Regions from separate parts of the Pseudochelatococcus lubricantis genome, predicted to be linked through region 1. Evidence: riboswitches for the same ligand, from Rfam matches in the RefSeq annotation. Region 1 holds a riboswitch; each other region holds the start of a gene.
The links. A riboswitch is a leader RNA that binds a small molecule or an ion and turns the genes downstream of it on or off. The one in region 1 is predicted to bind thiamine pyrophosphate.
Positions count from the first base shown of each region.

Region 2: another riboswitch for thiamine pyrophosphate. It lies ahead of ACFFJ7_RS15810 (NUDIX hydrolase); the one in region 1 lies ahead of ACFFJ7_RS05705 (ABC transporter permease).
Region 3: another riboswitch for thiamine pyrophosphate. It lies ahead of thiO (glycine oxidase ThiO); the one in region 1 lies ahead of ACFFJ7_RS05705 (ABC transporter permease).

Region 1 is NZ_JBHLXC010000002.1:613,056-619,020, forward strand. Features, by position in the region: gene ACFFJ7_RS05675 (cytochrome c oxidase subunit 3) at 1-99, shown strand, start outside; gene ACFFJ7_RS05680 (SURF1 family protein) at 115-960, shown strand; tRNA gene ACFFJ7_RS05685 (tRNA-Thr) at 1,098-1,173, shown strand; gene ACFFJ7_RS05690 (DUF2239 family protein) at 1,315-1,944, opposite strand; gene ACFFJ7_RS05695 (GIY-YIG nuclease family protein) at 2,083-2,418, shown strand; gene ACFFJ7_RS05700 (GNAT family N-acetyltransferase) at 2,564-3,064, opposite strand; TPP riboswitch at 3,353-3,455, shown strand; gene ACFFJ7_RS05705 (ABC transporter permease) at 3,631-4,380, shown strand; gene ACFFJ7_RS05710 (ABC transporter substrate-binding protein) at 4,457-5,404, shown strand.
Region 2 is NZ_JBHLXC010000012.1:45,769-51,733, reverse strand. Features, by position in the region: gene tenA (thiaminase II) at 1-398, opposite strand, end outside; gene ACFFJ7_RS15815 (TenA family protein) at 412-1,056, opposite strand; gene ACFFJ7_RS15810 (NUDIX hydrolase) at 1,079-1,561, opposite strand; TPP riboswitch at 1,593-1,724, opposite strand; gene ACFFJ7_RS15805 (TetR/AcrR family transcriptional regulator) at 1,773-2,477, opposite strand; gene hlyD (secretion protein HlyD) at 2,596-3,594, shown strand; gene ACFFJ7_RS15795 (ATP-binding cassette domain-containing protein) at 3,591-5,357, shown strand; gene ACFFJ7_RS15790 (ABC transporter permease) at 5,354-5,965, shown strand, end outside.
Region 3 is NZ_JBHLXC010000002.1:1,096,206-1,102,170, forward strand. Features, by position in the region: gene ACFFJ7_RS07750 (segregation and condensation protein A) at 1-661, shown strand, start outside; gene scpB (SMC-Scp complex subunit ScpB) at 658-1,293, shown strand; TPP riboswitch at 1,364-1,462, shown strand; gene thiO (glycine oxidase ThiO) at 1,452-2,588, shown strand; gene thiS (sulfur carrier protein ThiS) at 2,618-2,830, shown strand; gene ACFFJ7_RS07770 (thiazole synthase) at 2,835-3,620, shown strand; gene ACFFJ7_RS07775 (thiamine phosphate synthase) at 3,617-4,249, shown strand; gene ACFFJ7_RS07780 (P1 family peptidase) at 4,230-5,258, opposite strand; gene ACFFJ7_RS07785 (cytochrome c biogenesis CcdA family protein) at 5,361-5,965, shown strand, end outside.

The DNA.
Region 1 (5,965 bases):
GAGTTTGCGGCGTGGTACTGGCACTTCGTCGACGTGGTGTGGCTGTTCCTGTTCGTGGCGATCTACGTGTGGGGTTCCGGCGGCAGCGGCGGCCACTGAGACCGTCGGCCGACCATGGACGAGCGGCGGACGGAGAAACGGCAACCATCCGCCGCCGGCAGCGCGGCTTCGGACGGGCCGGCGTGGCGGGCCCTGCTGGCGCCTGGCATCTTCACGCTCGCCGGCGTGATCATCCTCGTCGTGCTCGGTGTCTGGCAGCTTCAGAGGCTGGCGTGGAAAGAGGCGCTGATCGCCCGCATCGAGGCGCGCACGCATGCCGCGCCCGTTCCCGCGCCGGCGGAGGCCGAATGGGCGGCGTGGCAGCGCGACGAGGCGGAGTACCGCCCAATCACCGCGACGGGCGGGTATCTTTACGACCTGCAGGTCTATGTCCACGGCAATGCGCAGCTCGACAGACGCGGCGGCGGCAGCGCGCTGATGGGCTATTTCGTGCTGACACCGCTGAAGCAGGCCGACGGCAGCATCATCATCGTCAACCGCGGTTTCATACCGGTGGAGCTGAAGCAGGACGCGGCGGCATTCCGCCAGTGGTCCGACGGCGACCGCCGTGACGGCGCGGTCACAGTGACAGGTCTGCTGCGCGCGCCACAGGAGCGCGGCTGGTTCGTGCCGGCGGACGTGCCGGAGGCAGGTGAGTGGTTCACGCGCGATCCGCAGGCCATCGCCCGCGCCACGGGGATGACGCGCGTGGCGCCTTTCCTGATCGACGCCGTCGAGGCAACCGGCGAGGGCACTGCGGCCTGGCCACGCGGCGGGCTGACGGTGGTCAGCTTTCCGAACAACCATCTCGACTATGCCTTCACGTGGTTCGGGCTCGCCGTGACGCTTGCGGCCGTCTTCACGCTCTACGCGCGCCGGTATCTCGCCGACAAGGAGCGCCGGCCGCCACGGGAAGGGTGACTCGCGTGGAATGCAGCCAGTCAGGTGTGGAAAACGATATTTCCCGCTTGACCCGCAGCACAGGAAAGGTAAAAGCACAACATACATAGCGATGACGGATGCGCCGTAGGCGTACTGTGCCGTTATCGGAATGGTTGGCCGCTTTAGCTCAGTTGGTAGAGCACATCATTCGTAATGATGGGGTCAGGTGTTCGAGTCACCTAAGCGGCACCAAAACTCCCGAAAAAATTCCGATAGATAGCCATCGCGCTCGTTGTAACGCCGGTAGGGCCCTTCAGGGGATGAAGGTTGCCCCGCTTCAGGTAGACGAGATGCAACACGGTGTTGGGCGACGAATCGCCGAAGCGACGCCAGCTACGGGCGCGCTTCGAAGGCGAGGCGAATGAGATGGGTTGCGATATCTCCCGGCCACTCAGCGACACAATGCTCCAGCATCTTGCGATCATCTGCGAAAAGGGCACGAGCAGCCTCATCGTAATTTGGCAAGTCGCCGGCGATCCCTAACATGAATTGGTAGGCAGCCTCCTGCGCAATTCGTCGTTGCCGGGAACCGCCATTTCGTTTGGCTTCATCAACGAGCCGCCGGAGAACGGCGGAGGCGCCGCCCGGTTGCGCCGCCAGCCAATCCCACTGTCGCGGCAGCAAGGTCACCTCACGGGCCACGACGCCTAATTTTGGCCGCCCCCGCCCTCGTGGTTCCGAAGCGTCTGCCTTTGGCAACTCTGATGGTTCGCTCGATCGAGCCGCAGAATGCTCGGCAGATTGCTGCGCGGAACGCGATAGCCTTTCAATGATCTCGGCCTTGGAGCCGCGCAGATCAAGATCAATTACACGTCCCGTCAAATCGTCGAACACCAGAACTGCGCGCGTGGCGTCGGTTTCGATCGTCGCTTTTACAGCGAGGGCGACCTCGATCAACGGCCCGGACAACAGCAGCCGATAACCGTCGAATGCGGTGCAGGGTTTCGAGAGATAGTCAGGCACTGGTCAACTCCATATGATCACGGGCATTAAATACCCGGATAAAATTCTTGCGTCAATATAACCCGGATAATATTATCGCTGCCGGTGCGCTTCTCGGCGAGGCCGTTTGCGGAATCGGGAATTGATCGGGGTATTAAGATGAACAGCGAAAAGAGGAAGGCGGCAGTTGCCGCCTACAAGGAGCGCAAGGTGGTGGGTGGTGTTTATGCCATTCGCTCTGCCGTCTCTGGTGATATCTGGATCGGCCAATGGCCCGATATAGAAACCATCCAGACACGCATATGGTTCGCACTTCGGCAAGGTACTCATCCAAGACCGGATTTGCTGGCCGCGTGGCGTCAATACGGCGAAGCTCATTTCAGTTTCGAGGTCATTGAAAAAATCGAAACCGATGAGTCTCCTTATATACGCGACAAGAACCTGAAGGAGCGAGCGCTCCACTGGCGAACGAAGCTGAACGCCAAAGTTATGTGAGCCCGGCAAGTCTTTCGCGCCAATCCCGGGCGGTCACCGCGCGGTTATTGGCATGGCCTTCATCAGAGTTCAGGCCTAATAGCCGGGTGTGCGATGAAATGCGGGCGCCGGAGCCACGCTGTCAAATGTGCGGCCCTGGCTGCTGTCAACCTTGTTGATCCAGACCGAATGCGGCGTGATGGATCACTTCGCCGCTCGGTTCAGTGGCATCGAACGGCAAGGCCTGAACTACCTCTGGCGGGCAGCCATCTATCCGCAACCCCGGAAACGCCCTGAAGCCGAAACGACCATAATATCCGGGGTCGCCTACCAAGGTCGCGCCCGGGCAGGTCGCCCTCAATCGAAGGATCGCCTCGGCCATCAGGGCGCTGCCGATCCCCTGCCGGTGCCTCGACGGCAAGACCGCAAGGGGGCCGATCAGGCCCCAGCCGTCCTGCGATCCAATCCGCGCCTTCGAGGCGGCGAGATAGCCGACCACCTCACCACCGTCTTCGGCCACGAGCGACAGGGTAAGGGCATCCTCTGCCCGCAGCCTGTCAACGATGGTCGCCTCGGTTCCGGTGGATTGCGGCAGCATCCGCATGGCCTCGGTCACAACCGCACGGATCGCCGGGATGTCACTGGCGATTTCGTTTCGGATCAGCATGTTATGTTCCTTGATTGTCAAGTTGCGCGTGTACGGCAATGCGTCCGCGTTTATGGGCTGCCGAATTTTGAGCGAATTCTGATCGGAACGCGCTCCAGGCACAAGCGGGACATCGTGCTGTCCTGCTCCCCGTCTCGGGCATTCACGATATCAAGCCCTTGGCCGCGCGGTCAGCGGTCACGCAAGCGGCGCCACTTTCCCCAAAATTGTCATGATCGCTCAGGTGGTTGGTGCCAACGCTTTCGTGCGGGCGGGGCTTGACTTCCTTCATGCCCTGACCCAATGCTCTGCTTATCCGAGGGGTGCACCGAACGGTGCTGAGATGGCGGCGAGCCGGACCCTTGAACCTGATCCGGTTCGTACCGGCGTAGGAACGGAAAGCCCCGCTCTGCACAAGCGGCGGCCCATATCCTTTTCCTGGCATTGGACAATCCGGATCGTCACTGGCGCGGCAAGGCTCTGGCCGGTTCGCGCCGCGCGGCTGATGCGGAGTCGAATGTCGTGGTTTTTCTGTCTTTTCGCCCCTTCGCCGACCCCGGCCACCCGCGCGCGAGGCGTTGAACGGCATGGCGCGGACCGGCGCGGCGTTGCGCACCCTGATCGCGCTGATTCTCGTCTGGCAGGGCGCGGTCTGGGTGTTCCAGCCTCCCCGTTACATCCTGCCGTCCGTGGCCGACGTCGCTGCCGTGTTCGGCGCACAAGCGGGTTATCTTGCCCGTCACAGCCTGACGACGGTGACGGAAATCGCGCTCGGCTTCGTTTTCGGCACGAGCTTCGGCGTGCTGGCGGCGTTCTTTGTCGCCGCGGTGCCAAGACTCGGGCGGCTTGTATGGCCGATGCTGCTCGTGCTGCAGGCCCTGCCGGTTTTCGTCATCGCCCCCCTGCTGGTCGTCTGGTTCGGTTTCGGCATGCTGTCGAAAGTGGTTATGACGACGATCATCATCTTCTTCCCCGTCGCCTCGGCCTTTGCCGATGGCCTGCGCCGCGTCGATCGCGACATTCTCGATGCAACGGCGCTCACTGGCGCCAGCCATTGGCGGACGCTGGTCGATATCCGCGTGCCGCTCGCCCTGCCGGCGCTGATGACGGGCCTGCGCGTTGCGGCGCCGCTTGCCCCGCTCGGCGCGGTCGTCGGCGAATGGGTGGGAGCCTCGGCCGGCCTCGGTTTCGTGATGGGGCAGGCGAATGCCCGTATGCAGACGGCGACAGCCTTCGCTGCGATGGCGATCATCGCGGCGCTCAGTCTCGCGCTGCGTGCGCTTGTCGACGAGGTGGCCCGCCGCGTCGCGCCGTGGGCGCATGAGCAGGAGCCGTGACGCTCTGGTCCCTGAAGCCCGGGCGCCAGCTGTTGGAGCGCCCCGTCGACCCGTTTTCGCATCAAAGGAGGAACCGATGAGAAAAATCCCCCTGCTCGCCATCGCGCTCGGCGCTCTGGCGCTGGCCGTGAGTACCCCCACCCGTGCGGCGGACAAGCTGACAGTCCTGCTCGAATGGTTCGTCAATCCGGACCACGCGCCCCTCGTTGTCGCTGACCGTCTGGGGCTGTTCGAAAAGGCCGGGCTCGATGTCGAACTCGTTGCTCCCTCCGATCCGTCGTCCGTGCCGCGTCTCGTGGCCGCTGGCCAGGCCGACGTCGGCGTTCATTACCAGCCGTCGCTCTATCTCGACCATGCGGCCGGCCTGCCCATCGTCCGCTTCGCGACGCTCGTGGAAACGCCCCTGAACGGTATAACCGTCCTTGCCGATGGCCCGGTCAGGACGCTGGCCGATCTCAAGGGCAGGAAAATCGGCTATTCGGTGTCGGGCTTCGAGACAGCGCTTCTCGGCAGGATGCTCTCCAGCGCCGGCGTTGTCATGGATGATGTCGAACTGGTCAACGTCAACTTCGCGCTTACCCCGGCGCTCATCGGCGGCAAGGTGGATGCGACCGTTGGCAGCTACCGCAATTTCGAGCTGACGCAAATGCGGCTGGAGGGGCGTGAAGGCCGGATATTCTATCCCGAAGAGCACGGTGTGCCGACCTATGACGAACTCATCCTCGTCACGCGCCGGGCGCTGGAGGGGGACGACCGCCTGCCCCGCTTTCTTGCCGCGGTCGAGGATGCAACGCTCTATCTGACCAATCATCCGGAGGAAGCGTGGAAACTGTTCGTTGCCGCCTATCCGGACCTCGATAACGAGCTTAACCGCCGGGCGTGGTTCGATACGCTGCCGCGTTTCGCTAGGCGTCCCGCCGCGCTCGACCGGCGCCGCTACGAACGCTTCGGCACGTTTCTCGTTGAGCAGGGGCTGATCGGGAAGGCGCCCTCGCTCGACGATATCAATATCGACGTTCGCTGAACGTGCCTCGCTGCCGCGGCCGGCGGCCCTTATGCGGGGCGCGCCGCCGTCCGCACGGCCGCGTCATGGTTCTCGCCGTTCAGCGCCAATACCCGTAATGGCCTCGATAGTAGTAGCCTGGCCGCGGCCCATATACAGGACGAGCGCGGTAGACGCGCGGCTGATAATAGTAGCCCGGCCGTGGCCTGTAGTCTTGGCGCTGGTAACGATATCGCGGTGCCGGGACGACGCGGGGTGCCGGGTAGGCATACCGCTCGCTATAAACTCTGCCATAGCCGTCATGATAGACCGGCCCCGGGCCGTATCCATACGAGACGCATCCGGATAGCAGTACACCGGCGACGATGACAGCCATGCTGCGCAGAAGACGTGGAAATCTCATGGCGAGCCTCCTCCCTCTCCTTATCCGGTGAGTGAACAGCCCTTCTATGGCGATATAGGGGCGGCCAACACCGCGAGGCATGGCCGCCCTGACATCCGGCCCCGCGCAGCAAAGGCACGGGCGAGGATGGAGCTGTCGCCAGGGACTGTTGTTTCCGCAAGCGGAGGCGAGCAGACCGG
Region 2 (5,965 bases), on a different contig from region 1:
GGGGCGAGCGAGACATGCAGGTCGAGCAGGTCGCCCGAAAGGCCGCAATCGAGCACATAGCGCGTGTAGGCAACAGTTGCCTGATGCTCGGGCGCGGCTTCGAGCGCGGCGGGCGACAGGTTCCAGCGTTCGCACAGGCGCACGTGCAGCTTCATCTCGTCCATGATCACGTTGAGCGTGGTCTGCGCCGTGCGCATGTCCTCCAGCGACCGGCTCTTGTAGACCGCCAGCGCATAGGCGCGCGCGAACTGGATCAGGAACAGGTAATCCTGCACGAGATAGGCGCGGAACACCGCCTCCGGCAGGGTTCCCGCTTCCATCCTGCGGATGAAGGCGTGGTCGACATAGCGTGTCCAGTCTTCGCGGGCGGCTTCCTTCAGGCGCTCGAAAACAGTCATGTCAGTGTGCTCCTCAAACGTCATGGGCGGCGTCGAAGAACGCCAGTTCGAGCGCGACCGCGCGGCGGAAGAAATCGTGCGCCGTGTCGCTCGCCTGCGGTCCAACGCGGTCGAGTTCCCCGCGCAGGAAAGCCACGAAATCGCGGAAGAACGGATTGTCGTGCAGGGTCACCCATTCGGCGTGGACGAAGTTGTCCGGCAGCGGCTGCGGCGCGCGGGAGGCCCAGTCGAGATAGAGCCATTCCGCCACAACGAGCACGGCGAGCACCGCAGCATAGTCGCGCGTGCCTGCCGCCTCCCGCATCAGGGCCTTGAAGCCGGCAGTTGGCGCCGTGTCCGGCTCTTCCGCGCGGCGCGCCTCGCTCACGCCCAACGCCTCGAAGGCGCGCAGAAAATAGGTGTTCTCCTCGCCGGAGACCATGCCGGCGAAGCGGCCGAAGCGCAACCGCGCCTCGAAGCTGTCCGCGGTGGCGATCGCTGCGCCCAGAAGCGTCAGGAAGCTGTCGAGAAAACGGTGATCCTGGATCAGATAGCGCGCCATCACGCCATCGGGAACGGCGCCGTCGAACAGCTCCCGGACGAAGCGGTGCTGCACGGCCTGCGACCATGTGGCTTCGTTGGCGCGGCGCAGGATTTCGGTGAAGGTGTCGTCGCTCATCGTGTTGTTCCTTTTCTGGCGATCATGGCAAACTGTCTTCGGCAATGCCCGCGGCTCGCCGCGCGACGTCGGCCACGTCGCGGCTCAGCGGCAGGCTGGCGTCGTCGAGTTCATCGGGAGTGAACCACCGCGCTTCCAGCGCGTCATCCGCCGCGACGGGCTCACCCGCTATCCAGCGGCAAAGGACGGCGATCAGGATGAAGTGACGGCGAAGCCGGCCATCGGCCGCGCGGTCGAAGGCGTCGAGGGCGGTCAGCACGCGCCGCGCCTCTCCACGGACGCCGGTTTCTTCCAGCAGCTCGCGTACGGCTGCGTCCGCGATCGCTTCGCCTGCTTCGATTTTCCCGCCCGGGAATCCCCACAGGCCGGCGTCGGGAGGATTCGCCCGCCGCACAAGCAGCACCCGACCCTCGTGAAACACGACGGCGATGACCGCCGCGACGGGACCGCGTGCCCGGCCGTCCGGAGAAGGGGCGGGGTTTTCCGTGTTTTCTGCTGTATTCATGGCGGCCTCGCATGGGAGGCCGGCGAAGGAGTGAGGCTAACAGACCCGTCCCTTCGCCGGCATGACCCGGATCAGGTTCAAAGGGTCACTGCGCTGCGCGTTATCGACGGATTCCGGGCCAGCAGTATCTCAGCCCCTTGTCGGGGCACCCCTCGGTAGCGGCCTTCATAACACAAAGCCGGGGCGCGGGCAGCGATATTTGCGCTGTCGGTTAACGTTCCGTTCCGGTGGCTTCGTCCGGCTCGTCCTCGCGCCGTTCCGCGTCTCCGAGGACCAGCGACAGCTGCGCGTCGACGATCTCGACGAGATCGACCGGCGGGTGCTTGGTCATGAACCTGTTCCACAGCAGACCGGTGACAACGGGGGCAACGAGGAGCTGGGGAAAGCGGCGGATAGCGTCCAGCCGGGGTGTGCTTCCGTCCTCCATCAGCTTCGAGATGCGCTGCAGGATCGGCTCCAGAACCGCCTGGATGTAGATATCCACAAGTTGCGGGAAGTGATGTCCTTCTGTCAGGGCGACGAGCGCGACGCCCGCCCTGCCGGAATTCTGCAAATCCGCCACGGCCCCGAGCATGAAGGCACGGAAGGCTTCGACTGGGGAGGCGTCTGTTCCGCTCTTTCCGTCCCGGTCTCCTTCCGGCGGCAGCAGCGTCTCGTGCACGACGCCTGCGAAGAGGTCTTCCTTGCTCCTGAAATACAGGTAGAGCGTGCCCTTGGCGACGCCGGCCCGCTCGGCCACCGAAGAAAGCCGCGCGTTCGCGAAACCTCTCTCGGTGAACTCGTCCACGGCCGCCCGCAGGATGGCGGCGCGCTTCACCTGCTTTTTAAGGCGCATACGGTCGGATGCGGGTTTCACCGCTTCGGGTTCCGCCGGTGCGGATGTTTCCGGAGCGTCGGGGCGTTGCTGGTCTGTCATGAGCTGTTCCGTCACAGGCGGATAGTGGCATGAAACAAAATGACCTGCCAGTCATTTTATCATTGAAAAATGACTGGCAGGTCATTATCGTGTTCACAGGTATCGGGAATCCTTCGACATGAAGCACGGAACCCTCATCATCCTGCTTATCGCCGCCGCTCTGGCCGGCGGCGGGGCGTATTACTGGGATAGCCGGCAACCCCGGGGGCAGGTGCTGACGCTCGGCGGCAACGTCGACATCCGCGAGGTCAACCTGTCGTTCCGGGTCGCCGGGCGCGTCGACCGTGTGGAGGTGGACGAGGGCGACCGTGTCGTCGCCGGGCAGGTCGTCGCGCGGATTGACCCCGAGCCGCTCCGGCAGGCGCTGGCGCAGGCGGATGGTGCGCTCGCCGCCGCGCAGGCGAACGAGGCGCTTCTGAAGGCGGGTACGCGCGCCGAGGACATCGCGAGGCTCGGGGCGCAGGCGGAAGGCCTTCGCGCCGCTGCGGCCAACGCGCAGACGACGTTCGAGCGCCAGCGGACATTGCAGACGACGAACATAAGCTCCCGGCAGGCGCTCGACAACGCGCGCGCGGCGCGCGATCAGGCCAATGCCGGGCTTGAAGCCGCGCAGCAGGCCTACCTCGCCGCACGCAACGGCGCCCGCCCGGAGGAACTGGCGCAGGCGGCGGCGCAGCGGCAGGCGGCGCAGGCGCAGCGCGATGCGGCGGACCTGCAGCTGCACGACGCGACACTGGCGTCGCCGAGCGCTGGAACCGTCCTGACGCGCGCCGTCGAGCCCGGTACCATGGTTGCCGCCGGCACGACGGTCGTCACGCTCTCGCTGGATCGCCCGGTGCGCGTGCGTGCCTACGCACGGGAGCCCGATCTCGGCCGCGTTGCGCCGGGTACGAAGGTGCTCGTCTATACGGATGCCCGTCCCGGCGAGCCCTACGCCGGCACGGTCGGCTTCGTCTCGCCGCGGGCGGAGTTCACGCCGAAGCAGGTGGAGACGCAGGATCTGCGCACCGCGCTGGTCTACCGGCTGCGCATCGTCGTCGACAACGCCGACGACCGGCTGCGGCAGGGCATGCCGGTGACGGTGCGCCTCGCGGACGAGGCGCAGCCGAAACCATGAGCGAGCCGGCCGTCCTGCTCCGGGGTCTGGGCCATCGCTACCCGGAACAGGGCAAAGGCGAATTCGCCCTTGCGGAGGTTGATATCGCCATCCGTTCCGGCATCATCACCGGGCTTGCGGGCCCCGACGGCGCGGGCAAGACGACGCTGATGCGCATCATGGCCGGCCTGCTGAAACCCTCCGCCGGATCGGTGGCGGTTCTCGGGCTCAATCCGGTCGCCGACGCGGGGATCCTGCATCTCAAGGTCGGCTACATGCCGCAGAAATTCGGGCTCTACGAGGACCTGACCGTGATGGAAAACCTCGTGCTTTACGCCGATTTGCGCGGCGTGGGCGGCGAGGCGCGCAAGGTGCAGTTCGAGCGGCTGCTCGATTTCACCGACCTTCGCCGGTTCACGGAGCGCCTCGCCGGCAAGCTCTCGGGCGGCATGAAGCAGAAGCTCGGCCTGGCCTGCACGCTGATCGGCACGCCGGAGCTTTTGCTCCTTGACGAGCCGGGCGTGGGCGTCGATCCGATCTCGCGCCGGGATCTCTGGGGCATGGTGACGAGCCTCGCCAAGGGCGGCATGGCGGTCGTCTGGGCCACGGCATATCTCGACGAGGCCGAGCGTTGCGACGAACTCTGCCTGATGAACGAGGGCAGGCTGATCTTCGCCGGCACGCCGGCCGAACAGATCGGACGGATGCGGGGGCGCTGCGTGCAGGTCCGGAACCTGTCCGGCAACCGCCGCCATTTCCTGCGCAAGGCGCTCGGCAGCGCGGGCGTGGTCGACGGCGTGATCCAGGGTGAGAGCGTCCGCCTCGTGCTGAAGGAAGGCACCGCAATGCCGGATGCCGGCCTGATGGCGAGCGAGGCGGGCGCGAAGGCCGTCCCGGTCGAACCACGTCTGGAGGATGCTTTCATCGACCTTGTGGGCGGCGGGCCGGACGGCCGTTCCGTTCTCGCCGGCACCATGCCGGATGTGAAACTGCCCGAAGGCGTCGATGCGGAGGCGGTGATCCGTGCCAGGGAGCTGACGCGCAAGTTCGGCGATTTCACGGCGACCGACCATGTCACCTTCGACGTCAGGCGCGGCGAGATTTTCGGCCTGCTGGGACCGAACGGCGCGGGCAAGTCCACCACCTTCCGCATGATGTGCGGCCTGCTGACGCCGACTTCCGGCGAGGCGCAGGTGATGGGCATCGACCTGAAGCGCAGCGCTGGCGAGGCGCGCCAGAAACTCGGCTACATGGCGCAGAAATTCTCGCTCTACGGCAACCTCGGCGTCGAGCAGAACCTGCTGTTCTTCTCCGGCATCTATGGCCTGAAAGGGCAAGCGCGGGAGAAGAAGGTCTCCCAGATGATGGAGAGCTTCGATCTGGTGCGCTACCGGCGCACCAACGCAGGGGAACTGCCGCTCGGTTTCAAGCAGCGGCTCGCGCTGGCCTGCGCGCTGATGCACGAACCGCCGCTGCTCTTTCTCGACGAGCCGACGTCGGGCGTCGACCCTGTGACGCGGCGCGAATTCTGGATGCATATCAACGCGCTCGTCGACAAGGGCGTCACCGTGATGGTGACGACGCACTTCATGGACGAGGCGGAGTATTGCGATCGCATCGCCCTGATCTATCGCGGACGCATGATCGCCGCCGGCCCGCCCGACGCGCTGAAGCATCAGGTCGCGAGCGACGATCTGCCAGACCCCACCTTCGAGGACGCCTTCATCCGCCTGATCCAGCGCGACGACGAGGCGCAGCGTGACAAGGAGGGCAGGGCGACATGACACCTACTCCGCCGGCGCCCGCGGGGGCATCTCCCTCTTCCCCCGGTTTTTCGTTCCGCAGGCTCGCCGCTCTCTGCGTGAAGGAAACGCGGCAGATCGTCCGCGATCCGAGCAGCCTGCTCATCGCCATCGTCCTGCCGGTCGTCCTGCTGTTCATCTTCGGCTTCGGCATCTCGCTCGACACCAACAGGCTGGCTGTCGGCGTGGTGATGGAGGATCGCGGCGTCGAAGCCGTGCGGCTGGCAGCCGCCGCGGCGGGTTCGCCGTACATCGAGCCCGTCTTTGCCGACACGCTGGCCGAGATCAGTGAGAAACTGACGCGCGGGGAATTGCGCGGCATCATCGTCATTCCGCAGGATTTCACCGCGAAGGTGCAGGCTGGCGGCGGCGAGGCGAGCCTGCAGGTGCTGACGGACGGGTCGGAGCCCAACACGGCTAATTTCGTGGCGAGCTACGCGCGGGGCCTTTATGAAAGCTGGCTCGCCGCAAGGGCCGACGCCTACGGCGTGCCCTTCAGCGAGGCCATCTCCATCGAGCCGCGTTACTGGTTCAATCCCGCCACCATCAGCCGCAACTACCTCATTCCCGGCTCCATTTCGGTGGTGATG
Region 3 (5,965 bases), 480 kb from region 1:
GGTGGAGCAGTATCTCGCCTTCATCGAGGCCGCCCGCCAGTTGCGCCTTGAACTCGCCGCCGACTATCTGGTGATGGCGGCGTGGCTCGCCTTCCTGAAATCCCGCCTGCTTCTGCCCGCGCCCGCGCCGGCGGAGGAGCCGGTGGCGGAGGATCTGGCCACCGTGCTGGCGCTGCGTCTGCGGCGGCTGGAGGCGATCCGCCGCGCTGCGCAACAGCTCGCCGGACGGCCGCGCCTCGGGCGCGATGTGCTGGCGCGCGGCGCGCCGGAGGAAATGGCGATCGTCCCGCGCGCGAAGTGGAACGTTTCCCTGTTCGAACTGCTGCGGGCCTATACGGACAACCGGCAGCGGATGGTCAACGCCCGCGTCACCTTGCAGAAGCGGACGGTGTGGTCGCTGGCGGAGGCGCGCGAGGCCTTGCAGCGCCTCGTCGGCGGGGCGATCGAATGGACGATGCTCGACCCATGGCTCGAAAGCTACATGGCGACGCCCGCCATGCGCGCCACGGTGCGCGCGTCCGCCCTCTCGGCGATGCTGGAGATGGTGCGCGAGGGCCACGTCGACATCCGGCAGGACGCGCCGTTTGCCCCCCTCATGCTGCGCCGGCGTGCCGGCGCGCCACACAGCGGGGACCCGGACACGGTGCGGGAGGTGGCATGACGGACCACGGCAACAGCGCTGCCGAAGCGCGCGCGCTGCGCGTGGTCGAGGCGATCCTGTTCGCCTCGCGCGAACCCGTGGCGGAGGAGGAGCTTGCCGCGCGCATCCCCGGCGATGCCGATCTCGCGCGCATCCTCGCGCGGCTTGAAGCCGACTACGCAGGGCGCGGCGTCACTCTCGCGCGGGTGGCGGGCAAGTGGGCGTTCCGCACTGCGCCCGATCTAGCGCCTTCGCTGGTGCGGGAGGTGGAAGAGCCACGCCGGCTTTCCCGCGCGGCGCTTGAGGTGCTGGCGATCATTGCCTATCACCAGCCTGTGACACGGGCGGAGATCGAGGAAATCCGTGGCGTCGCCACCTCGCGCGGCACGCTCGACACCTTGATGGAAACGGGCTGGATCAGGCTGCGCGGCCGCCGCCGCACGCCCGGGCGCCCCGTGACCTACGGCACCACGCCGGAATTTCTCTCCCACTTCGGCCTTGCCTCCATCGACGAACTGCCCGGCCTTGAGGACCTCAGGGGCGCGGGCTTCCTCGACGGGCGCCTGCCGCGCAGCTTCTCGGTGCCGTCGCCCAGCGACGATGACGCGCTGCGCGACGACGAGGATGCGCTTGAGGACGGCGCGGCGACCTGAGGCTCCTCGCCGCACCCTGCTTCTTGCGCGATTCCACTTGCCAAAGTCGGCAAAAGATACGATGTTCCAACCATAGGCACTGGGGTGCCGCGCATCGGGCGCGGCTGAGATAATACCCATCGAACCTGTCTGGGTCATTCCAGCGTAGGGAGGCGCCGTTGGTTACGCAGTCGTCTGACTCCATTATTATTGTCGGTGCCGGTGTCATCGGGCTGTCGGTCGCGTGGCGACTGGCCGGCCGTGGGGCGCACGTCACCGTTTTCGACAAGGGCAAGGCCGGCAGCGGCGCGAGCCATGCGGCGGCGGGCATGCTCGCCGCCTGCACCGAGCTTGAGCCGGGCGAGGATTGGCTTCTGCCCCTCAACCGCGAGAGCCAGCGCCTGTGGCCGGGCTTCGCCGCCGAACTCGAAACCGCGACCGGCCTGTCGGTCGGTCTTCGCGGCGAGGGCACGCTGCATGTGGCGCTCAATGCCGACGAGCAAGCGCGGCTTCGCCACCACTTCGCGCTGCAGGAAAAGGCCGGCCTGCCCGTTGAATGGCTGCCGGCTGGCGAGGTGCGCGCGCGAGAGCCGCTGCTGGCGAGCACCAGCGGCGCGGTCTGGAGCCCGGAGGACCATCAGGTCGACAACCGCAAACTCGCCGCTGCCCTGCGTGCCGCGGCAATCGGCGCCGGCGTGGACCTGCGCGAGGATGCGGCGGTGGAGCGCATCGTCATCGAAAACGGCCGCGCGGCGGGTGTCGAAGTCGGCGGCGAGCGCCACGCGGCATCCACCGTCGTGCTCGCGGCGGGCGCATGGTCGCGCAGTATCGGCGGACTCACGCCGGACATTCGCCCGCCCGTGCGGCCCATCAAGGGGCAGATGCTGGCGGTTGGCATGGATGCAGGTAACCCGCTGATTCGCCACGTGGTCTGGGCATCCGGCGTCTACCTCGTGCCCCGTATCGACGGGCGGCTCATCGTCGGCGCGACGGCGGAGGAGCGTGGCTTCGACGACAGGCTGACGGCGGGCGGCATCCTCTCGCTGCTGCAGAACGCCTGGCGCGCGCTGCCCGGCATCGAGGAACTGCCGCTGATCGAGACGTGGGCGGGCTTCCGGCCCGGCAGCCGCGACGACGCGCCCATCCTGGGGCCAGGGCCGGTCGCGGGCCTCGTCTACGCCACGGGCCATCACCGCAACGGCATCCTGCTCACGCCGGTGACGGCCGACATCGTCTCGCGCTTCATTCTGGACGGCGAGCACGATCCGCTGGCGGCGCCCTTCGCGCTGGAACGTTTTCATGCCCATGCGGCATAAGCTGAAAAGATCGAACCGGGATCGGGAAAATGAGTGAAATTCAGGTGCGTGTAAACGGCAGAAGCGAGCAGGTCGGCGACGCGACGCTGGCGGCGCTTCTCGCCCGGCACGACATCGGCCTCGACACGCGCGGCGTGGCGGTGGCGCTGAACGGCGCGGTGCTGCCGCGCGACAGGTGGATGCTGACGGCGCTGCACGCCGACGACCGCATCGAGATCGTGCAGGCAAGGCAGGGCGGCTGATATCATGGCAACGGACATTCACGACGACCCGCTGGTTATCGCCGGGCGCACGTTCACATCGCGCCTGTTCCTCGGCACGGCGGGCTATCCCAACCAGAAGGCGATGCTGGACGCGGTGAAGGCAAGCGGCACCGAGATGACCACGGCCTCCATCCGCCGCATCGACCTGACAGGTGCGGCCGAGAGCCTCGTCGACGTGCTCGCCGGCGCGGTGCATTTCCTGCCCAACACGGCGGGTTGCCAGACTGCGCGCGATGCCGTGCTGACGGCGGAACTCGCGCGCGAGGCGCTTGGCACCAACTGGGTGAAGGTGGAGGTAATCGGCGACCGCGAACTGCTGTATCCGGACGTCGAGGAACTGCTGCGCGCCACCGCCGAACTCGTCGACAAGGGCTTCGTGGTGCTGCCCTATTGCACGGACGACCCCATCGCCTGCAGGAAGCTGGCGGACGCGGGCGCGGCCGCCGTGATGCCGCTCGGCTCGCCGATCGGATCGGGCCTCGGCATCTCCAACCCGCACATGATCGAGATGATCTGCGCGCGGAGCGCCGTGCCGGTGGTGCTGGACGCCGGCATCGGCACGGCCTCCGACGCCGCGCTCGCCATGGAACTCGGCTGCTCGGCGGTGCTGCTGAACACGGCGGTGTCCAAGGCCAACGATCCCGTGCGCATGGCCATGGCGATGCGGCACGCGGTGGCCGGCGGCAGGCTGGCGCATCTCGCCGGGCGGATTCCCCGGCGCCGCAACGCGGAGGCATCGAGCCCGCAGCTCGGCCTGATCGAATCGTGAACCGGCGGCTTCCAGCGCCGTCCGTCCTCATCGTCACCGACAGGCGTCAGCTTGCGGGCGGCGCGGGCGGGCTGGGGCCGCTGGCGGACACGGCCTTCGCGGGTGGCTGCCGCTGGATCAGCCTGCGCGAGAAGGATCTGGACGCCGACGCGCAGGTGGAACTCGCACGCGACCTCAAGCGGCGCGCCGCCGCCGTCGGGGGGCGCGTCACCGTTCACGGCGCGGCGGAGATTGCGTTGCGGGCGGGGGTCGATGGCGTCCATCTGCCGGAGGCCGCCAACGCGGCGGCGGCGAGGGCCGTGCTCGGCGAGGATGCGCTCATCGGCCAGTCCGTGCACACGCCGGAGCAGGCGCGCGACGCCGATCCCGCCCACCTCGACTACATTATCGCCGGTCCGGCCTTCGCCACTGCCAGCAAGCCGGGTTATGGGCCGTGGCTTGGCGCGACGGGTCTCGCGGTCATCGTGCAGGCGGCGCGCGTGCCGGTGATCGCCATCGGCGGCATCGATGCGAATTCCGCTCCTGTCTGTCTCGCGGCGGGCGCTGCCGGCGTCGCTGTCATGGGCGGCGTGATGCGCGCGGCCGATCCTGCGGCGGAGGTGCGCGCGCTTATCGCGGCGTTGGGCTGAACCTGTCCCGCCAGGCCAACTGCGCGCCGGGGAAGGGCAGGGCCGTCGCCTCGAAGATGCCGCGTGCAATCGCCCGCGCCAGGCAATCGCCAGCGGCAACTCCGAGCGCCGACAGTTCATAGGGCGACGGGCCGAGCGGCCGTCTGCCCGTCGAGGCGGCGAAGACGGTGTCGCCGTCAAGCAGCGCGTGGGAGGGGCGCAACGCCCGTGCCATGCCGTCGTGAGCAGCGAGCGCCAGACGCTTTGCCTGCGCCTTGGTCAGCGCCGCGTCGGTGGCGATGATGGCAATCGTCGTATTCTCGCCCGGCCCGCCCTTGAAACGCGGCACAAGCGCTTCCGGCGGAATGGAGGGCGGCAGGCCGAACCCGCCGAATTCCGCGTTCTGCTCGTACGGCGCGGCCCAGAAGTGCGGGCCGCCGCCGATTACGCCCGACCCCACCGCGTTCACGGCCACGATGGCGCCGACACTGTGGCCCTCCGTGGTGCGTGCACTGGCGGAGCCGATGCCGCCTTTGAGGTTCACCGTCGTGGCGCCATAGCCCGCGCCGATTGTGCCGAGCACGAAGACCCCGCTGGACGCGAGTGCATCCTCGACCGCCTGCTCGGCGAGTTCGCGGTGCGGCGGCGCCCCGACGCCCGAGGCCCAGGGCTTGTTGCCGCCGTTGAGGAGGTCGAATATCACAGCCTGCGGCACCAGCGGCACCCGCACGCTTCCCACCGCATAGCCGCGCCCGTGGCGCGCCAGCGCGCTCATGGCGCCGCCGGCCGCATCGAGCCCGAAGGCGGAACCGCCCGAAAGCACCAGCGCGTCGACGGCCTGCGCCGTCATTTCCGGTTCGAGCAGGGCGGTGTCGCGCACGCCCGGCCCGCCGCCCAGAATGGCGAGCGAGGCGACGGCCGCTTCGTCGAACACCACTACCGTGACGCCGGTGGCAGCGCCGGCATCGTGCGCATGCCCGACGCACAGGCCCGGAACATCGGTGATCAGATTGTGCGTTTCATCCGCCATGCTGCCCTCCGGAACTTTCGCCGATCAAATTGCCGCTATATCGGCCCATGCGCGTTCATGCCATATTGCCGCGGACGGGGCCTCGCGGATACAAGCCCTTGCATGATCGACGTCACTTATCCAGCGGCCGCTCTCGCCGGCCTCCTGAGCTTCCTGAGCCCCTGCGTCCTGCCGCTGGTGCCCCCCTATGTCACGTTCCTCACCGGAACGACGCTTGACAGTCTGACCAAACGCCACGACGCGGGCGTGACGCGGCGGGCCTTCTTCGCCTCGCTGCTGTTCGTGGCCGGCTTCTCGACCGTCTTCGTCCTGCTCGGAGCGACCGCCTCCGCGCTGGGGCAGGTCGTGCGGCAGTATCTCGACGTGCTCGGCATGCTGGCCGGCATCGTCATTATTATCATGGGGCTGCATTTCCTCGGCGTCTTCCGCCTCGGCTTCCTCTATCGCGAGGCGCGCATGCAATTGGACAAGCCCGCCGGGCTTTGGGGCGCCTACGTCATGGGGCTGGCCTTCGCCTTCGGCTGGACGCCGTGCATCGGCCCGATCCTCGCCGCCATTCTCGCGGTCGCGGGGTCGGGGGACAGCGTGGGACGCGGGGCGAGCCTGCTCGCCGTCTATTCGCTGGGCCTCGGTATTCCCTTCATCGCCACCGCCTTCGTCATGAAGCCGCTGGTGTCGTTCATCCGGCGCATGCGTACCCGCTTCGC